Regions from separate parts of the Streptomyces sp. NPDC001351 genome, predicted to be linked through region 2. Evidence: riboswitches for the same ligand, from Rfam matches in the RefSeq annotation. Region 2 holds a riboswitch; the other holds the start of a gene.
The links. Region 2 has a riboswitch for ZMP and ZTP ahead of ACFY1U_RS07485 (glycine hydroxymethyltransferase). Riboswitches for the same ligand answer to the same signal wherever they lie in the genome.
Positions count from the first base shown of each region.

Region 1: it holds a riboswitch for ZMP and ZTP, as region 2 does, so the genes downstream of both, ACFY1U_RS31885 (bifunctional 5,10-methylenetetrahydrofolate dehydrogenase/5,10-methenyltetrahydrofolate cyclohydrolase) here and ACFY1U_RS07485 (glycine hydroxymethyltransferase) in region 2, are expected to answer to the same signal.

Region 1 covers NZ_JBIAWS010000009.1:279,135-285,997, reverse strand. The annotation lists gene ACFY1U_RS31905 (hypothetical protein) at 1-77, opposite strand, end outside; gene ctaD (cytochrome c oxidase subunit I) at 74-1,681, opposite strand; gene ACFY1U_RS31895 (RNA polymerase sigma factor) at 1,787-2,347, shown strand; gene ACFY1U_RS31890 (CU044_5270 family protein) at 2,340-3,314, shown strand; gene ACFY1U_RS31885 (bifunctional 5,10-methylenetetrahydrofolate dehydrogenase/5,10-methenyltetrahydrofolate cyclohydrolase) at 3,315-4,163, opposite strand; ZMP/ZTP riboswitch at 4,187-4,270, opposite strand; gene ACFY1U_RS31880 (nuclear transport factor 2 family protein) at 4,515-4,880, opposite strand; gene ACFY1U_RS31875 (hypothetical protein) at 5,053-5,346, shown strand; gene ACFY1U_RS31870 (type III PLP-dependent enzyme) at 5,431-6,639, opposite strand; gene ACFY1U_RS31865 (IucA/IucC family protein) at 6,636-6,863, opposite strand, start outside.
Region 2 covers NZ_JBIAWS010000002.1:409,220-416,082, reverse strand. The annotation lists gene trpS (tryptophan--tRNA ligase) at 1-435, opposite strand, end outside; gene ACFY1U_RS07485 (glycine hydroxymethyltransferase) at 592-2,043, opposite strand; ZMP/ZTP riboswitch at 2,089-2,178, opposite strand; gene rocD (ornithine--oxo-acid transaminase) at 2,282-3,487, shown strand; gene ACFY1U_RS07475 (AraC family transcriptional regulator) at 3,625-4,674, shown strand; gene ACFY1U_RS07470 (hypothetical protein) at 4,899-5,744, shown strand; gene ACFY1U_RS07465 (PLP-dependent aminotransferase family protein) at 5,876-6,863, opposite strand, start outside.

The DNA.
Region 1 (6,863 bases), on a different contig from region 2:
CCCTCCTCGCGGGCGGCGGCGATCAGCAGGTGCCCCTCGATCTCGTTGAGGAGCACCTGCGCGTCCTCACTGCTCACGGTGCGGTCAACTCCCTCCGCGCCGCAGGATCCTGAAGATGGTGCAGGTCGAAGGCCGGTGATTCGCTGCGGATCCGGGGGAGGGAGGTGAAGTTGTGCCGCGGCGGCGGGCAGGAGGTCGCCCACTCCAGGGAGCGGCCATAGCCCCACGGGTCGTCGACCTCCACCTTCTCGCCGTACTGCGCGGTCTTCCAGACGTTGTAGAAGAACGGCAGGAAGGACATTCCGAGGAGGAACGAGAAGATCGTCGACACCGTGTTGAGCGTCGTCAGGCCCTCCACCGCCAGATAGTCCGGAATCCGCCGCTGCATTCCGTTCACCCCCAGCCAGTGCTGGACCAGGAAAGTGCCGTGGAATCCGACGAACAGCGTCCAGAAGGTGATCTTCCCCAGGCGCTCGTCGAGCATCTTGCCGGTGAACTTGGGCCACCAGAAATGGAATCCGGAGAACATCGCGAAGACGACGGTGCCGAAGATGACGTAATGGAAATGGGCGACGACGAAGTATGTGTCGGACGTCGGGAAGTCCAGCGGCGGCGAGGCGAGCATCACACCGGTCAGACCGCCGAAGACGAAGGTGATCAGAAAGCCGGTCGCCCAGAGCATCGGGGTCTCGAAGGACAGGGACCCCTTCCACATCGTTCCGATCCAGTTGAAGAACTTCACGCCGGTCGGTACGGCGATGAGGAACGTCATGAAGGAGAAGAACGGGAGCAGTACACCGCCGGTGACATACATGTGGTGGGCCCACACGGTCACGGACAGACCCGCGATGGCGATCGTCGCGCCGATCAGGCCCATGTAGCCGAACATCGGCTTGCGCGAGAACACCGGGATCACTTCGCTGATGATGCCGAAGAACGGCAGCGCGATGATGTACACCTCCGGATGGCCGAAGAACCAGAAGAGGTGTTGCCACAGCAAGGCGCCGCCATTGGCCGCGTCGAAGACATGCGCACCGAACTTGCGGTCCGCCTCCAGCGCGAACAGCGCCGCGGCCAACACAGGGAAGGCCAGGAGCACGAGAACACCCGTCAGCAGCACGTTCCACGTGAAGATCGGCATACGGAACATGGTCATGCCCGGCGCGCGCATGCAGATGATGGTGGTGATGAAGTTGACCGCACCGAGGATCGTGCCGAAGCCGGAGAAGGCCAGACCCATGATCCACAGGTCGGCGCCGACACCCGGCGAGCGGACCGCGTCCGACAGCGGGGAGTAGGCGAACCAGCCGAAGTCGGCCGCACCCTGCGGGGTGAGGAAGCCGCCCACCGCGATCGTCGAGCCGAACAGGTAGAGCCAGTAGGCGAACATGTTCAGCCGCGGGAACGCCACGTCGGGCGCGCCGATCTGCAGCGGCATGATCCAGTTGGTGAAGCCCGCGAACAGCGGCGTCGCGAACATCAGCAGCATGATCGTGCCGTGCATCGTGAACGCCTGGTTGAACTGCTCGTTCGTCATGATCTGCAGGCCCGGACGGGCCAACTCGGCGCGCATCAGCAGCGCCATCACGCCGCCGATCAGGAAGAACGCGAACGACGTGACCAGATACAGCGTTCCGATCGTCTTGTGATCAGTGGCCGTCAGCCACTTGAGGTGCCTCATGCCCCGCCTGTGTCCGATCCGGGCACGCCGGTCACACTCGAGTGACGCGACGAGAATCACGGAAACGGGTGTGACGATCCGGACGGTGCCGGACACGAACGGGACATGAGCAACGACGAGATCTTCGCCGCTGCCTATCGCGAGCACTACTGGGCGGTCAGCCGCTATGTCGCGCGGCGACTGGACGGGCGGACCAGCGAGGTGGAGGAAGTGGTGGCGGAGGTGTTCACGGTCGCCTGGCGACGCCGGGCCGACCTGCCGGGATCCCCCCTGCCCTGGCTGTACGGCGTGGCCCGCAACTGCCTTTCGAACGCGGTACGGGGCTACGGGCGGCGCCGCCGGCTGGTCGACCGCCTGGGCAACGACGAGACCGCGCACGGCCGGCAGATCGTGGCGAGCCCCGACGCCGACACCCCGGGCGGCTGGGTGCACGAGGCGCTGGCCCGGCTGTCCGAGGCCGACCAGGAGGTGCTGCGCCTGACGGCATGGGAGGAACTGGGCATCGACGAGGTCGCCGTCGCCCTCGGCTGCGGAACGAGGGCCGCATCGATGCGGCTGCACCGCGCCCGGCTCCGGCTGAGAGCCGAGATAGACCGCATGGGTCCTTTGCGCCCCAGCGTGACCTCCGCCGACGCGACCGCCTCGAAGGAACACGGCCATGGCTGACGAACTCGAACTCCTGCGCCGCGCCAACCCGGTGCCGGTCGACGGTCCCCACTACGGCGACGGCCCCCTCGACCACCACGCCGAACGCCGGCTCAGCCGGCTGCTGCACGAACGCCCCACGGGCCGCCGCCGCACCCGGCTCGTCTGGGGCCTCGCCGCCACCGCCGTCGTCGCCGCGACCGCGCTGACACTGCTGCTCAGCGGCCCCGGCACCACCCCCGCGATCGCCGCGCCCCGCCCGCTCGTCGTCGAGGCCGACTCCACCCCCGTACCCCTTCGGGTACTGGCCGACCGGGCACAGCGGCAGGTCACGGCGGAGGGTGCGCCGAAGCTGCGCAAGGGCACGCATGTGCAGTCCTGGAGCATGGGCATGAGCGACGACAAGCCCCCGGTGACGCTCCCGGAGGAGCGCGTCGTGCGCTGGAAGGCGGACGACAGCCACACCGAGCTCGTGGTGGCGACCGACCCGCGCCACCCCGGCCGGCCGGTCCTGCGTGACGACGGCGGCGATCCGCACCTGGTCGAGGACGGCCATGTCATCAGCAGGCAGACCTATCCGCCGAGCTGGAGCGACGCGCCGCCCGAGTCGCCGCCGCCCAACGACACGGCGCGGCTGCGGGCCTACCTCCAGGAGGCCACGTCCACCCACACCGAGCTGACCACCCCCGAACTCCTCGACGGCGTCGCGGTGTTGCTCGACCACTGGACCCTCGGCGCCCGCGAGTCCGCGACGCTCGCCCGGCTTCTCGCGGGCACCGAAGGGCTGCGGCCGGTCGGCCAGGTCACGGACCGGCTCGGGCGGCGCGGCCAGGCGTACGAGTACCAGGGCGCCGGCTACCGCGTGATGCTGATCATGCAGCCGTCCACCGGTGCGGTCCTCGGCCTGGAGACCGTCTTCACCAAGGCGGAGCCGCAGTACGGCGTCAAGGCAGGCGACGTCATGGACTACAGCGCCTGGATGCGCTGATCACACCCCGAGCTGCCGGGCGGCGGCATCCACGGTCTGCTCCAGCAGCGTGGCGATCGTCATCGGACCGACACCGCCCGGCACCGGAGTGATCAGCCCGGCCCGCTCCACGGCGGAGTCGAAGTCGACGTCACCGACGTTTCCCGGGTTGTAGCCGGCGTCGATCACGACGGCGCCGGGCTTGATGTCCTCGCCCCGGATCAGCCGCGGCCGCCCCACGGCGGCGACCACGATGTCCGCCTCCCGCACGACCGAGGACAGGTCCCGGGTACGGGAGTGGCAGTACGTCACCGTCGCGTCGCGGGCGAGCAGCAGCATGCCGACCGGCTTGCCGAGGATGGCGCTGCGGCCCACGACCACGGCCCGCTTCCCGGACGGGTCGACGCCGTACTCGTCGAGCAGCCGCATGATGCCGCCCGGCGTGCACGACACGAAGCCCGGCAGGCCGAAGCTCATCGTCGCGAACGAGGCGAAGGTGACGCCGTCGACGTCCTTCTCGGGCGCGATCGCCTCGAACGCGGCTCGCTCGTCGATGTGCTCGCCCATCGGGTGCTGCAGCAGAATGCCGTGCACACCGGGGTCGTCCGACAGGGCGTGCAGGGCGCCGACGAGTTCCTCGGTGGTCGTGGCGGCGGGAAGCTCCACCTGGCGCGACTCGATACCGGCCGTGCGGCAGCGGTTCCGCTTCATCCGGACGTAGGTGACGGAGGCGGGGTCCTCGCCGACCAGAACCGTGGCCAGACAGGGCGCCGTTCCGGTCCGTTCGGTGAGGTCGGCCGCCCGCTTGGCGGTCTCCTCGACGATGCGCCGGGCGAGGGAGGTGCCGTCGATGAGCCGGGCCTGGGGCATGATCCACTCCTGGGCTGGTGTGACGATATCGCCCAGGCGCACGGCATCGGCTCTGCGTGGCCGCTCCCCGGTGGTGCTCCACCTCAGCGCCAGTCACGGCCCGCCCTCAGACTAGCCGAGCCGCTACGGCAGTCAGGGGCCGCTCTCACCGGTGCAGGACACGGCGTCTGCGCGCAGCGGGAAGCCGGCGGGACCGCCTCGCTCTCAGCACCGACCGCAGCAGGGCCACCGACGCCAGCCGTTCTGCCGTCCTCGCCCGAGGCCGGGCCGGACGTATCCGCCCGAACGCCGCACGGGCCGAGAAGGTCCAGGTCAAGCGGGAGGTGACCTGGACCCTCGCGGTTCTGCCGCCTACTCGTCCCATGCCTGGATCAGGACCTCTTCGGCGATCTTGCCGTCGCGCAATGTGATCATCGACTCCGCCAGGACACGCGTCCCGTCCGCGTACTGGCAGGACTGGCTGTAGGCGGCGTGGTCGCCCTGAATGATGCACTGGTCCACTTTGTGCGTCATGTCACGGCTGTAGATGTCCTCGAACATCGCGCCGATCTCCTGGCGACCGCGTAGAACCTTGGGCTGGCTGGGCTGGGTGTTGCGGTCCACGATGCGTATCTGCGCGTCGTCCGCGTAGAGCGACAGAAGATCCGCCGCAGTGTGTCCTTCGATCCCCTTGCGCAGGGTGTCCGCGTTGAAGCCGGGAGTTGCCGTGGTGCCCATGATGACCTCCTTCGAGGGCCGCGACCCGAGGAGGTGCGGGCCGCGCAGGACCTCTCCTTTGAGGCTCCTCCGCCGTGGCAGCCTCGGCAAGCGCAGCCGGAGCACTGCCCCTGACGGGTGAGTGGCGTGGCGCGGCCGTGACCGCCGCAGGCCCGCTGACGTTGTGCGAAGCATGATCTCAACACGACGTATCGTCGCCGCCGTTGGTCTCGCCGCAGGAATCACCGCCCTTGCCGCGCCGCTTGCCTGTGCGTCCGACGCGACCATCCAGAACAAGGACGCGAGCGAGCTCAACCCGATCTCCACGCTCGACTCGCTCGCCCAGAGCGGCATCCCGGCGGAGCGCAGGGCCGAGGTGCCGCGCCCGTCCGAGCAGCTGCAGCATCTGAACCGCCTCAACAACCTCGAGCAGCTGGACCGGGTCGCCCGCATGGGAGCCGCAAGCGGGTTCCCGGGGGCCTTGTAACACACCGACGCCGCATCGAACGTCCGCGCACAGCGAAAGGGCCGCCCCTCTTTGGGCGGCCCTTTCGCTGTGCCGGTGGCCTGATCACAGCCCTGCGGTTGAAGGGTGAAGGAAGTGGAAACCGGGCCGGGGGTGCATCAGGAAGTCGTGGTGGGAGATGTTCCAGGCGTAGGCGCCCGCGAGTGAGAACACCACCCGGTCGCCGGCCCTGAGCCCCGGCGCGGGCACCCGGCGGGCCAGGACGTCCTTCGGCGTGCACAGCTGCCCCGCCAGAGTGACCCGGTCGCCTTCGGCGGCCGACCGCGGCCACGGGTGCGGCCAGGCGTCCACCTTCAGCACGGAACAGGGCTGGTCGTGCCCCTTCGTCGCCGGAGTCCGCAGATGATGGGTGCCGCCACGGACCACCGCGAACTCCTCGCCGTGGCTGCGCTTCACGTCCAGCACCTCGGTGGCGTACCAGCCGCAGTACGCCGTCAGCGCCCGCCCCGGTTCGATGCGCAGGGTCAGCTCCGGGTGCGCTTCGGTGAGACGGGCGAGCCCGCTGCCGTACGCGGCCCAGTCGAAGCGGCGCTCCGGATCGGTGTAGTCGACGGTCATGCCGCCGCCGACGTTGACCTCGGCGAGCGGTACACCGAGGCCCCTCGCCCAGGACACCACGGATTCGGCCACCGCCAGGTGTTCCGCCGCCTCCAGGCCACTGGCCAGGTGCGCGTGAACACCCCGTAGTTCAAGGTGCGGATACATGCCGTCGGCCAGCGCCCGGGCGATGCCGACGGCCTGCGCCGGGTCCAGACCGAAAGGCGTCGGACGGCCCCCCATCGCCAGTGAGCTGCCCGCAAGCGCCCCGTCCGCGACCGGAAGATTGACTCGGACCAGAACCGCCACCCGTCGTCCCGGTGCGGACGTCCGCGCCAGCTCGGCCAGCATGCGCAGCTCGTACTCGCTCTCCACATGGAATCGCTCGACGCCGAGCTCCAGCGCGGCCCGCACCTCGTCCGGCGTCTTGCCGGGACCACCGAAGGCGAGCGGCCGGTCCGGCACCGCCTCGGCCACATGGGCGAGTTCACCGCCCGAGGAGACCTCGTAGCCGTCCACGTACGGGCCGAGCGCGCCGAGGATCTCCGGCTCCGGGTTGGCCTTGGCGGCGTAGTAGACCTCGACCCGCTCGGGCAGTGCGGCCCGCACCGCGGCGGCATGGGCACGCAGCGCCGCCAAGTCGTAGACGTACGCGGGCAGTTCGGTGGCGGGCAGGGACAGGACGCGGTCGCGGACCGCAGGCGTCGGGTCGGTCATCGGGCGCTCCCGGAGGTGTCCCGCAGGATGTCCTCGGCGAGCGGGGACGGCAGCCGGACATACCCGGCGTCCCGGTCCGCCTTGCGCTCCCAGCGGGTGAGCAGATTGGCCTTGGCGGGCAGCGGCACCCCGGCGAGCAGGGCGGCGAGCCTCGGCGGACAGCCATGGCCGTCGGCGTACGCCTGGAGTGTGGCGCGCACCCGGGCCCACAGGGCCGCCTCCGC
Region 2 (6,863 bases):
GGCCTGGTAGAGCAGGATGTCGGCGACCTGGAGGATCGGGTACGTGAACAGGCCGACGGAGGCGCGGTCGGCGCCCTGCCTGGCGGACTTGTCCTTGAACTGGGTCATACGGCTCGCCTCGCCGAAGCCGGTGAAGCAGTTCATGACCCAGGCCAGCTGGGCGTGCTCGGGGACATGGCTCTGGACGAAGAGCGTGCAGCGCTCGGGGTCGAGACCGGCGGCGAGCAGCTGGGCGGCGGCGAGCCGGGTGTTGGCGCGCAGCTCGGCCGGGTCCTGCGGAACCGTGATCGCGTGCAGGTCGACGACCATGTAGAACGCGTCGTGGGACTCCTGCAGGGCCACCCACTGGCGGACGGCGCCCAGGTAGTTGCCGAGGTGGAACGAGCCTGCGGTGGGCTGGATTCCGGAGAGCACGCGGGGACGATCAGAGGCCATGTTCACCATTCTCTCAGGTCTGTCGAGCCGATCCGGAACTGGTCGGAAACAGGTGGGGACCGATCCGTCCGCTGCGGCCCGGCAGAGCTGCCGATATGCCGCGCGGCGGCCCGGCAGGGTGCCGGACCGCCGCGGGAGGAGCCACGAAAGCGCTGGTCAGCCCAGGTCGATCTCCGGGTACAGCGGGAAGCCGGCCACGAGGTCGGTGGCGCGGCGGGAGATCTCGTCCGCGATCTTCGGGTCGAGGACGTGCTGCGCCTTGGACGGGGCGCCCGACTTGGTGGTGCCCGGCTCGGCCGTCGTGAGGACGCGGTCGATCAGGCCCGCGACCTCGTCCATCTCGGCGGTGCCCAGGCCACGCGTGGTCAGGGCGGGGGTGCCGATGCGGATGCCGGAGGTGTACCAGGCGCCGTTCGGGTCGGCGGGGATGGCGTTGCGGTTGGTGACGATGCCCGAGTCGAGCAGGGCCGCCTCGGCCTGGCGGCCGGTGAGGCCGTAGGAGGTGGCCACGTCGATGAGGTTGAGGTGGTTGTCGGTGCCGCCGGTGACGAGGGTGGCGCCGCGGCGCATCAGGCCCTCCGCCAGTGCGCGGGAGTTGTCGACGATGCGCTGGGCGTAGTCCTGGAAGGACGGCTGACGCGCCTCGGCGAGGGCGACGGCCTTGGCGGCCATGACGTGCGGGAGCGGGCCGCCGAGGACCATCGGGCAGCCGCGGTCGACCTGGTCCTTGAGGGAGTCGTCGCACAGGACCATGCCGCCGCGCGGGCCGCGCAGCGACTTGTGGGTGGTGGTGGTGACGATCTGGGCGTGCGGGACCGGGTCGAAGTCGCCGGTCAGCACCTTGCCCGCGACCAGGCCGGCGAAGTGCGCCATGTCCACCATCAGGGTCGCCCCGACCTCGTCGGCGATCTCGCGCATGATGCGGAAGTTCACCAGCCGGGGGTAGGCGGAGTAGCCGGCGACGATGATCAGCGGCTTGAACTCGCGGGCGGAGACGCGCAGGGCCTCGTAGTCGATGAGGCCGGTGGCGGGGTCGGTGCCGTAGGAGCGCTGGTCGAACATCTTGCCGGAGATGTTCGGACGGAAGCCGTGGGTGAGGTGGCCGCCGGCGTCCAGGGACATGCCGAGCATGCGCTGGTTGCCGAAGGCCTGGCGGAGCTCGGCCCAGTCGGCCTCGGTGAGGTCGTTGACCTGGCGGGCGCCGGTCTTCTCCAGGAAGGGGGCCTCGACCCGGTCGGCGAGGACGGACCAGAAGGCGACGAGGTTGGCGTCGATGCCGGAGTGCGGCTGGACGTAGGCGTGGCGGGCGCCGAAGAGCTCCTTGGCGTGTTCGGCGGCGAGGGACTCGACGGTGTCGACGTTGCGGCAGCCTGCGTAGAAGCGGCGGCCGATGGTGCCCTCGGCGTACTTGTCGCTGAACCAGTTGCCCATCGCGAGGAGGGTGGCCGGGGAGGCGTAGTTCTCGGAGGCGATCAGCTTGAGCATCTCGCGCTGGTCGGCGACCTCCTGACCGATGGCGTCGGCGACCCGCGGCTCGACCGCGCGGATCACGTCCAGGGCGGCACGGAAGGCGGTGGACTCGGTGGAGAGGGGCTGCTGCTCTGACATGTCGTCGGCCTCCGGGTGGCGTGGCGTGCAAGCGGTCACGGTTCTCGGTCTGGCCCAGGCGCACGGCACTCGGTCACGCACGGGCCGCTCCCCGATGGTCCGTCCCATCCTTGCGCGCCAGTCACGACCCGTCGATCAGCCTACCGGGCGCGTCGAAAGGCAGAGGTCCCGCGTCCACCATGCGAGCGACGATAGGAAAGGGGCACCCGCACAGCACCTGGCACCTTCGGGAGATCCCGTGACCGCTACGGAGACACTCATCGCCGCCGCCGACGCACACAGCGCGCACAACTACCACCCGCTGCCCGTGGTCGTCGCCTCCGCGGACGGGGCGTGGATGACGGATGTGGAGGGGAGGCGGTATCTGGACCTGCTGGCCGGTTACTCGGCGCTCAACTTCGGGCATCGCAACCGGCGCCTGGTGGAGGCGGCGAAGGCGCAGCTGGAGCGGGTGACGCTGACGTCGAGGGCGTTTCATCACGACCGGTTCGCGGCGTTCTGCTCCGAGCTCGCCGACCTGTGCGGGATGGAGCTGGTGCTGCCGATGAACACCGGCGCGGAAGCGGTGGAGACGGCGGTGAAGACGGCCCGGAAGTGGGGCTACCGGATCAAGGGCGTGCCCGCCGAGATGGCGAAGATCGTGGTCGCGGGCAACAACTTCCACGGCCGTACGACGACCCTCGTCAGCTTCTCCACCGACCCGGAGGCGCGGGCGGACTTCGGTCCGTACACGCCGGGCTTCGAGATCGTGCCGTACGGGGACCTGACGGCGATGCGGTCGGCGGTCACGGAGAACACGGTGGCGGTGCTGCTGGAGCCGATCCAGGGCGAGGCGGGGGTGCTGGTGCCGCCGGCCGGCTATCTGCCGGCGGTGCGGGAGCTGACGCGGGAGCGGAACGTGCTGTTCGTGGCGGACGAGATCCAGTCGGGTCTCGGACGGACCGGAAAGACCTTCGCGTGCGAGCACGAGGGCGTGGTGCCGGATGTGTATGTGCTCGGCAAGGCGCTGGGGGGCGGGATCGTGCCGGTGTCGGCGGTGGTGTCGTCGGCCGATGTCCTCGGAGTGTTCCGGCCCGGTGAGCACGGTTCGACGTTCGGCGGGAATCCGCTGGCGTGCGCGGTGGCGCTGGAGGTGATCGCGATGCTGCGGACGGGCGAGTTCCAGGCGCGGTCCGCGGAGCTGGGCGGTCATCTGCACCGGGAACTGCGGGCGTTGACCGGCACGGGACGGGTGAAGGCGGTCCGCGGGCGGGGGCTGTGGGCGGGTGTCGACATCGCACCGCGGTACGGCACCGGACGGGAGGTGTCCGAGAAGCTGATGGAGCGGGGGGTGCTGGTGAAGGACACGCACGGGCCGACGGTGCGGATCGCACCTCCGCTGGTGATCGCGAAGGAGGACCTGGACTGGGGTCTCGCCCAGTTGCGGGCAGTGCTCGGGATCTGAGCCGCTCGACGGGGGCGGCGTACTCCCGTACAGCCTGGGCTTCGGGCTTCGGCTTCGGGACCTTCGGCCCTCGACGAGGGCCCGCGGAGGCCGGGAAACTCGGGCGGTACGGGCGCAGGAGACACGCGGCGAGAGGCATGTCCGTCATGGGCGAAGGCGGGTCGGGTGCCGTGCCGGCGGGTGCGGGGCGGGGGCTGCTCTTTCGGGGGCGTGACGTCGAGGAGTTGCACGCGCTGGTCAGCAAGCGGTTCGCGCCGCACCGGCTGACGGTGCTGGACGAGCATCCGGTCGACGGGCGGTTCCGGTGCGTGCACGAAGGGGCCGTGGCGCTGTACGAGTTGGGGTACGGGGCGGAGGTCGACGTCACGCCCGGCGAGTTGCCGGAGTTCTACAACATCCATGTGCCGCTCGCCGGGGACGGCATCGTCACCGCGGACGGGGTCGCCCTGGCTTCCGTGCTCAGCATCGTCAATCCCGGGCAGCGGCTGTCGATGCGGTGGAGCGGGGAGACGCTGAACCGGGTGCTGATCATTCCCCGGCAGACCGTCGACCGGGCGCTCGCGGTGCGGCTGGGTGAACTGCCCTCCGTGCCACTGCACTTCGCACCGGTGCTGGATCCGCGGATGGGGGTGGTCCGGGCGTGGTTGCGGGTGGTGCGGGCGTTCGCCGAGTTCGCCGACTCGGGGCTGGCGGCGCGATCGCCGCTGGCGGTGGGGCACTTCGAGCAGTTGCTGGTCGACGGTCTGCTGGACGCGCAGCCGCACCGGCTCAGCGAAGCGGTGGCGGGCCGCGGGCCCGCGGTGCTGCCCCATGCGGTGCGGCGGGCCGCGGACTTCTGTGCCGAGCATGCCCACGAGCCCATCTCGGTGGCCGACATGGCGGTGGCGGCGCGGGTGAGTCCGCGCAGCCTGCGCGAGGGGTTCCGGAGCCATCTGGCCACGACTCCACTGGCGTATCTGCGGCGCGTACGGCTGGATCTGGCCCGGCGCGATCTGCTCGTGATCGCCGACGGGCAGGCGCTGGGGACGGTCACCGAGGTGGCACTGCGCTGGGGGTTCGCGCATCTGGGGCGGTTCACCGGGCACTATCGGCAGACGTACGGGGAGACGCCGTCGCAGACGTTGCGGGGGACTGGGGCGGTCCGTGAGCCCGGCGCTATCCACAAAACGGCGGCTTTTCAGCCGTAACCGGATAGCCGGTCGAGGGGCGTCGGGGCGATGGTGGAAACCTGCCGCCCGGGTCGTGGACGGTGGTTCGGGGGAGCCGAGCCGGGCGGCAGCAGGGGCAGGGACAACGGCCCTCGCGGACATGCACCTTGCACCGGTGTGCAAAGCCAGAGATCGGTGAGAGCGGACACCGGGCGTCGCCGGTTCCCGTGCGTCTCCCCTACAGTCACTTTGTGATCTTTGGGATGGTGTGCGCGCTGGGCGCGGCGGTCTGCTTCGGTACCGCGACGGTTTTGCAGGCGGTTGCCGCGCGGTCGGCCGACACGGGTGAGGGCGGGGAGGCGGCGCTGCTGCTGCGGGCCTTGCGGCAGTGGCGGTATCTGGCCGGGCTGGCGCTGGACGGGCTGGGGTTCCTGTTCCAGATCGCCGCCCTGCGGTCGATCCCGATCTACGCGGTGGCCGCGGCGCTCGCGTCCAGCCTGGCGGTGACCGGGGTGGTCGCGGCGCGCCTGCTGCAGGTGCGGCTGAGCGGGACGGAGTGGGGTGCGGTCGGGGTGGTGTGCGCCGGGCTCGCCATGCTGGGGCTGGCGTCCGGAGCCGAGGGGGATCGCGAGGGGTCGACGGCGCTGAAGTACGCGATGCTCGCGATCGCCGTCCTGGTGCTGCTGCTCGGGTTGTTCGGGGGGCGGTGGTCCGGGCGGGGGCGGGCACTGGTGCTGGGCCTCGGCGCGGGGTTCGGGTTCGGGGTGGTGGAGGTGTCGGTGCGGCTGATCGACTCGCTCGCACCGTCAGAGCTGCTCACCAACCCGGCGACGTACGCCCTCGTCATCGGCGGAGGCGCCGCATTCCTGCTGCTGACCTCGGCGTTGCAGCGCGGCTCGGTGACCACGGCCACCGCCGGGATGGTGATCGGCGAGACGATCGGTCCTGCGGCGGTGGGTGTGGTGTGGCTCGGGGACCGCACCCGGGAGGGGCTCGCCTGGCTTGCGGTGCTGGGGTTCCTGGTCGCCGTCGCGGGGGCGCTGGCGCTGGCGCGGTTCGGGGAGGCACCGACGACGGACGCCCCGACCACCACGGAAGCGGCGGCGTGAGCGGTTCTTCCTCCGGCTGCTCATCCGCCGGTAGCCGCGGAGCCCGTCGGGCGGTTGCTCGTGGCCGGTGCGCGACGTCCGGATGCGCGGCCACGACCGGCACCGGGAGCGCTTTCCGCGGGCCTTGAGGGCTACACCTCCGGCAGTGCCGCGCACAGCGCGTCCAGGGTGCCCGCCCATGCGCTGTCCGGTGGGGTCCCGTAGCCCACCACCAGTGCGTCGTGCGGCTCCACGGTCGCGAGCGGGTGCCGGTAGCGGTGCAGCCCGTGCACCGCGAGGCCCTGCCAGGCCGCCGCTCGCAGCGTCGCCTGCTCGGTGCCCGGCGGCAGCCGCAGCACCACGTGCAGGCCCGCCGCGATACCCGTGGCACCGACCTGCGGGGCCCGCCGCGCGAGTTCCGCGACGAGCGCGTCCCGGCGGCGGCGGTAGCGCAGCCTGGCGGCGCGCACCTGCCGGTCGTAGGCGCCGGAGGTGAGGAACTCGGCGAGCGTCAGCTGGTCCAGGGCCCCGCAGGAGTCGATGTGCCCCTTGGCCTTCGCCGCCTCCCGGGCGAGGTCCGGCGGCAGGACCAGCCAGGCCAGTCTGAGGCCGGGGGCGAGGGACTTGCTGGCCGTGCCCGCGTAGACGACGTGGTCCGGGTCCAGGCCCTGGAGGGCGCCGACGGGCTGGCGGTCGTAGCGGAACTCGCCGTCGTAGTCGTCCTCGACGAGCAGGCCGCCGGTGCGGCGCGCCCACTCGACGGCGGCGGCGCGCCGGTCGCGGTGCAGGGTGCCGCCCATCGGGAACTGGTGGGCGGGGGTGAGCAGGACCGCGTCTTCGTCCGTCAACCCGCCCGGATTCGTGCCCCGTTCGTCGAACGGCAGCGGGACCGTCCGCAGCCCGGCCTGAGCCAGCAGGTCCCAGTGCACATACAGGCCGTACGACTCCACGGCGACGGTGCTCGCGCCGCGCGCCCGCAGGACCGCGCCGAGGATGCGCAGGCCGTGTGAGATGCCGGCGCACACCAGGATGCGCTCGGGGTCGGTGCGTACGCCCCGGGCGCGGGCGAGGTAGCCGGCGAGGGCGGTGCGCAGTTCGACGCGGCCGCGCGGGTCGCCGTAGTCGAGGGCCCGGTGCGGG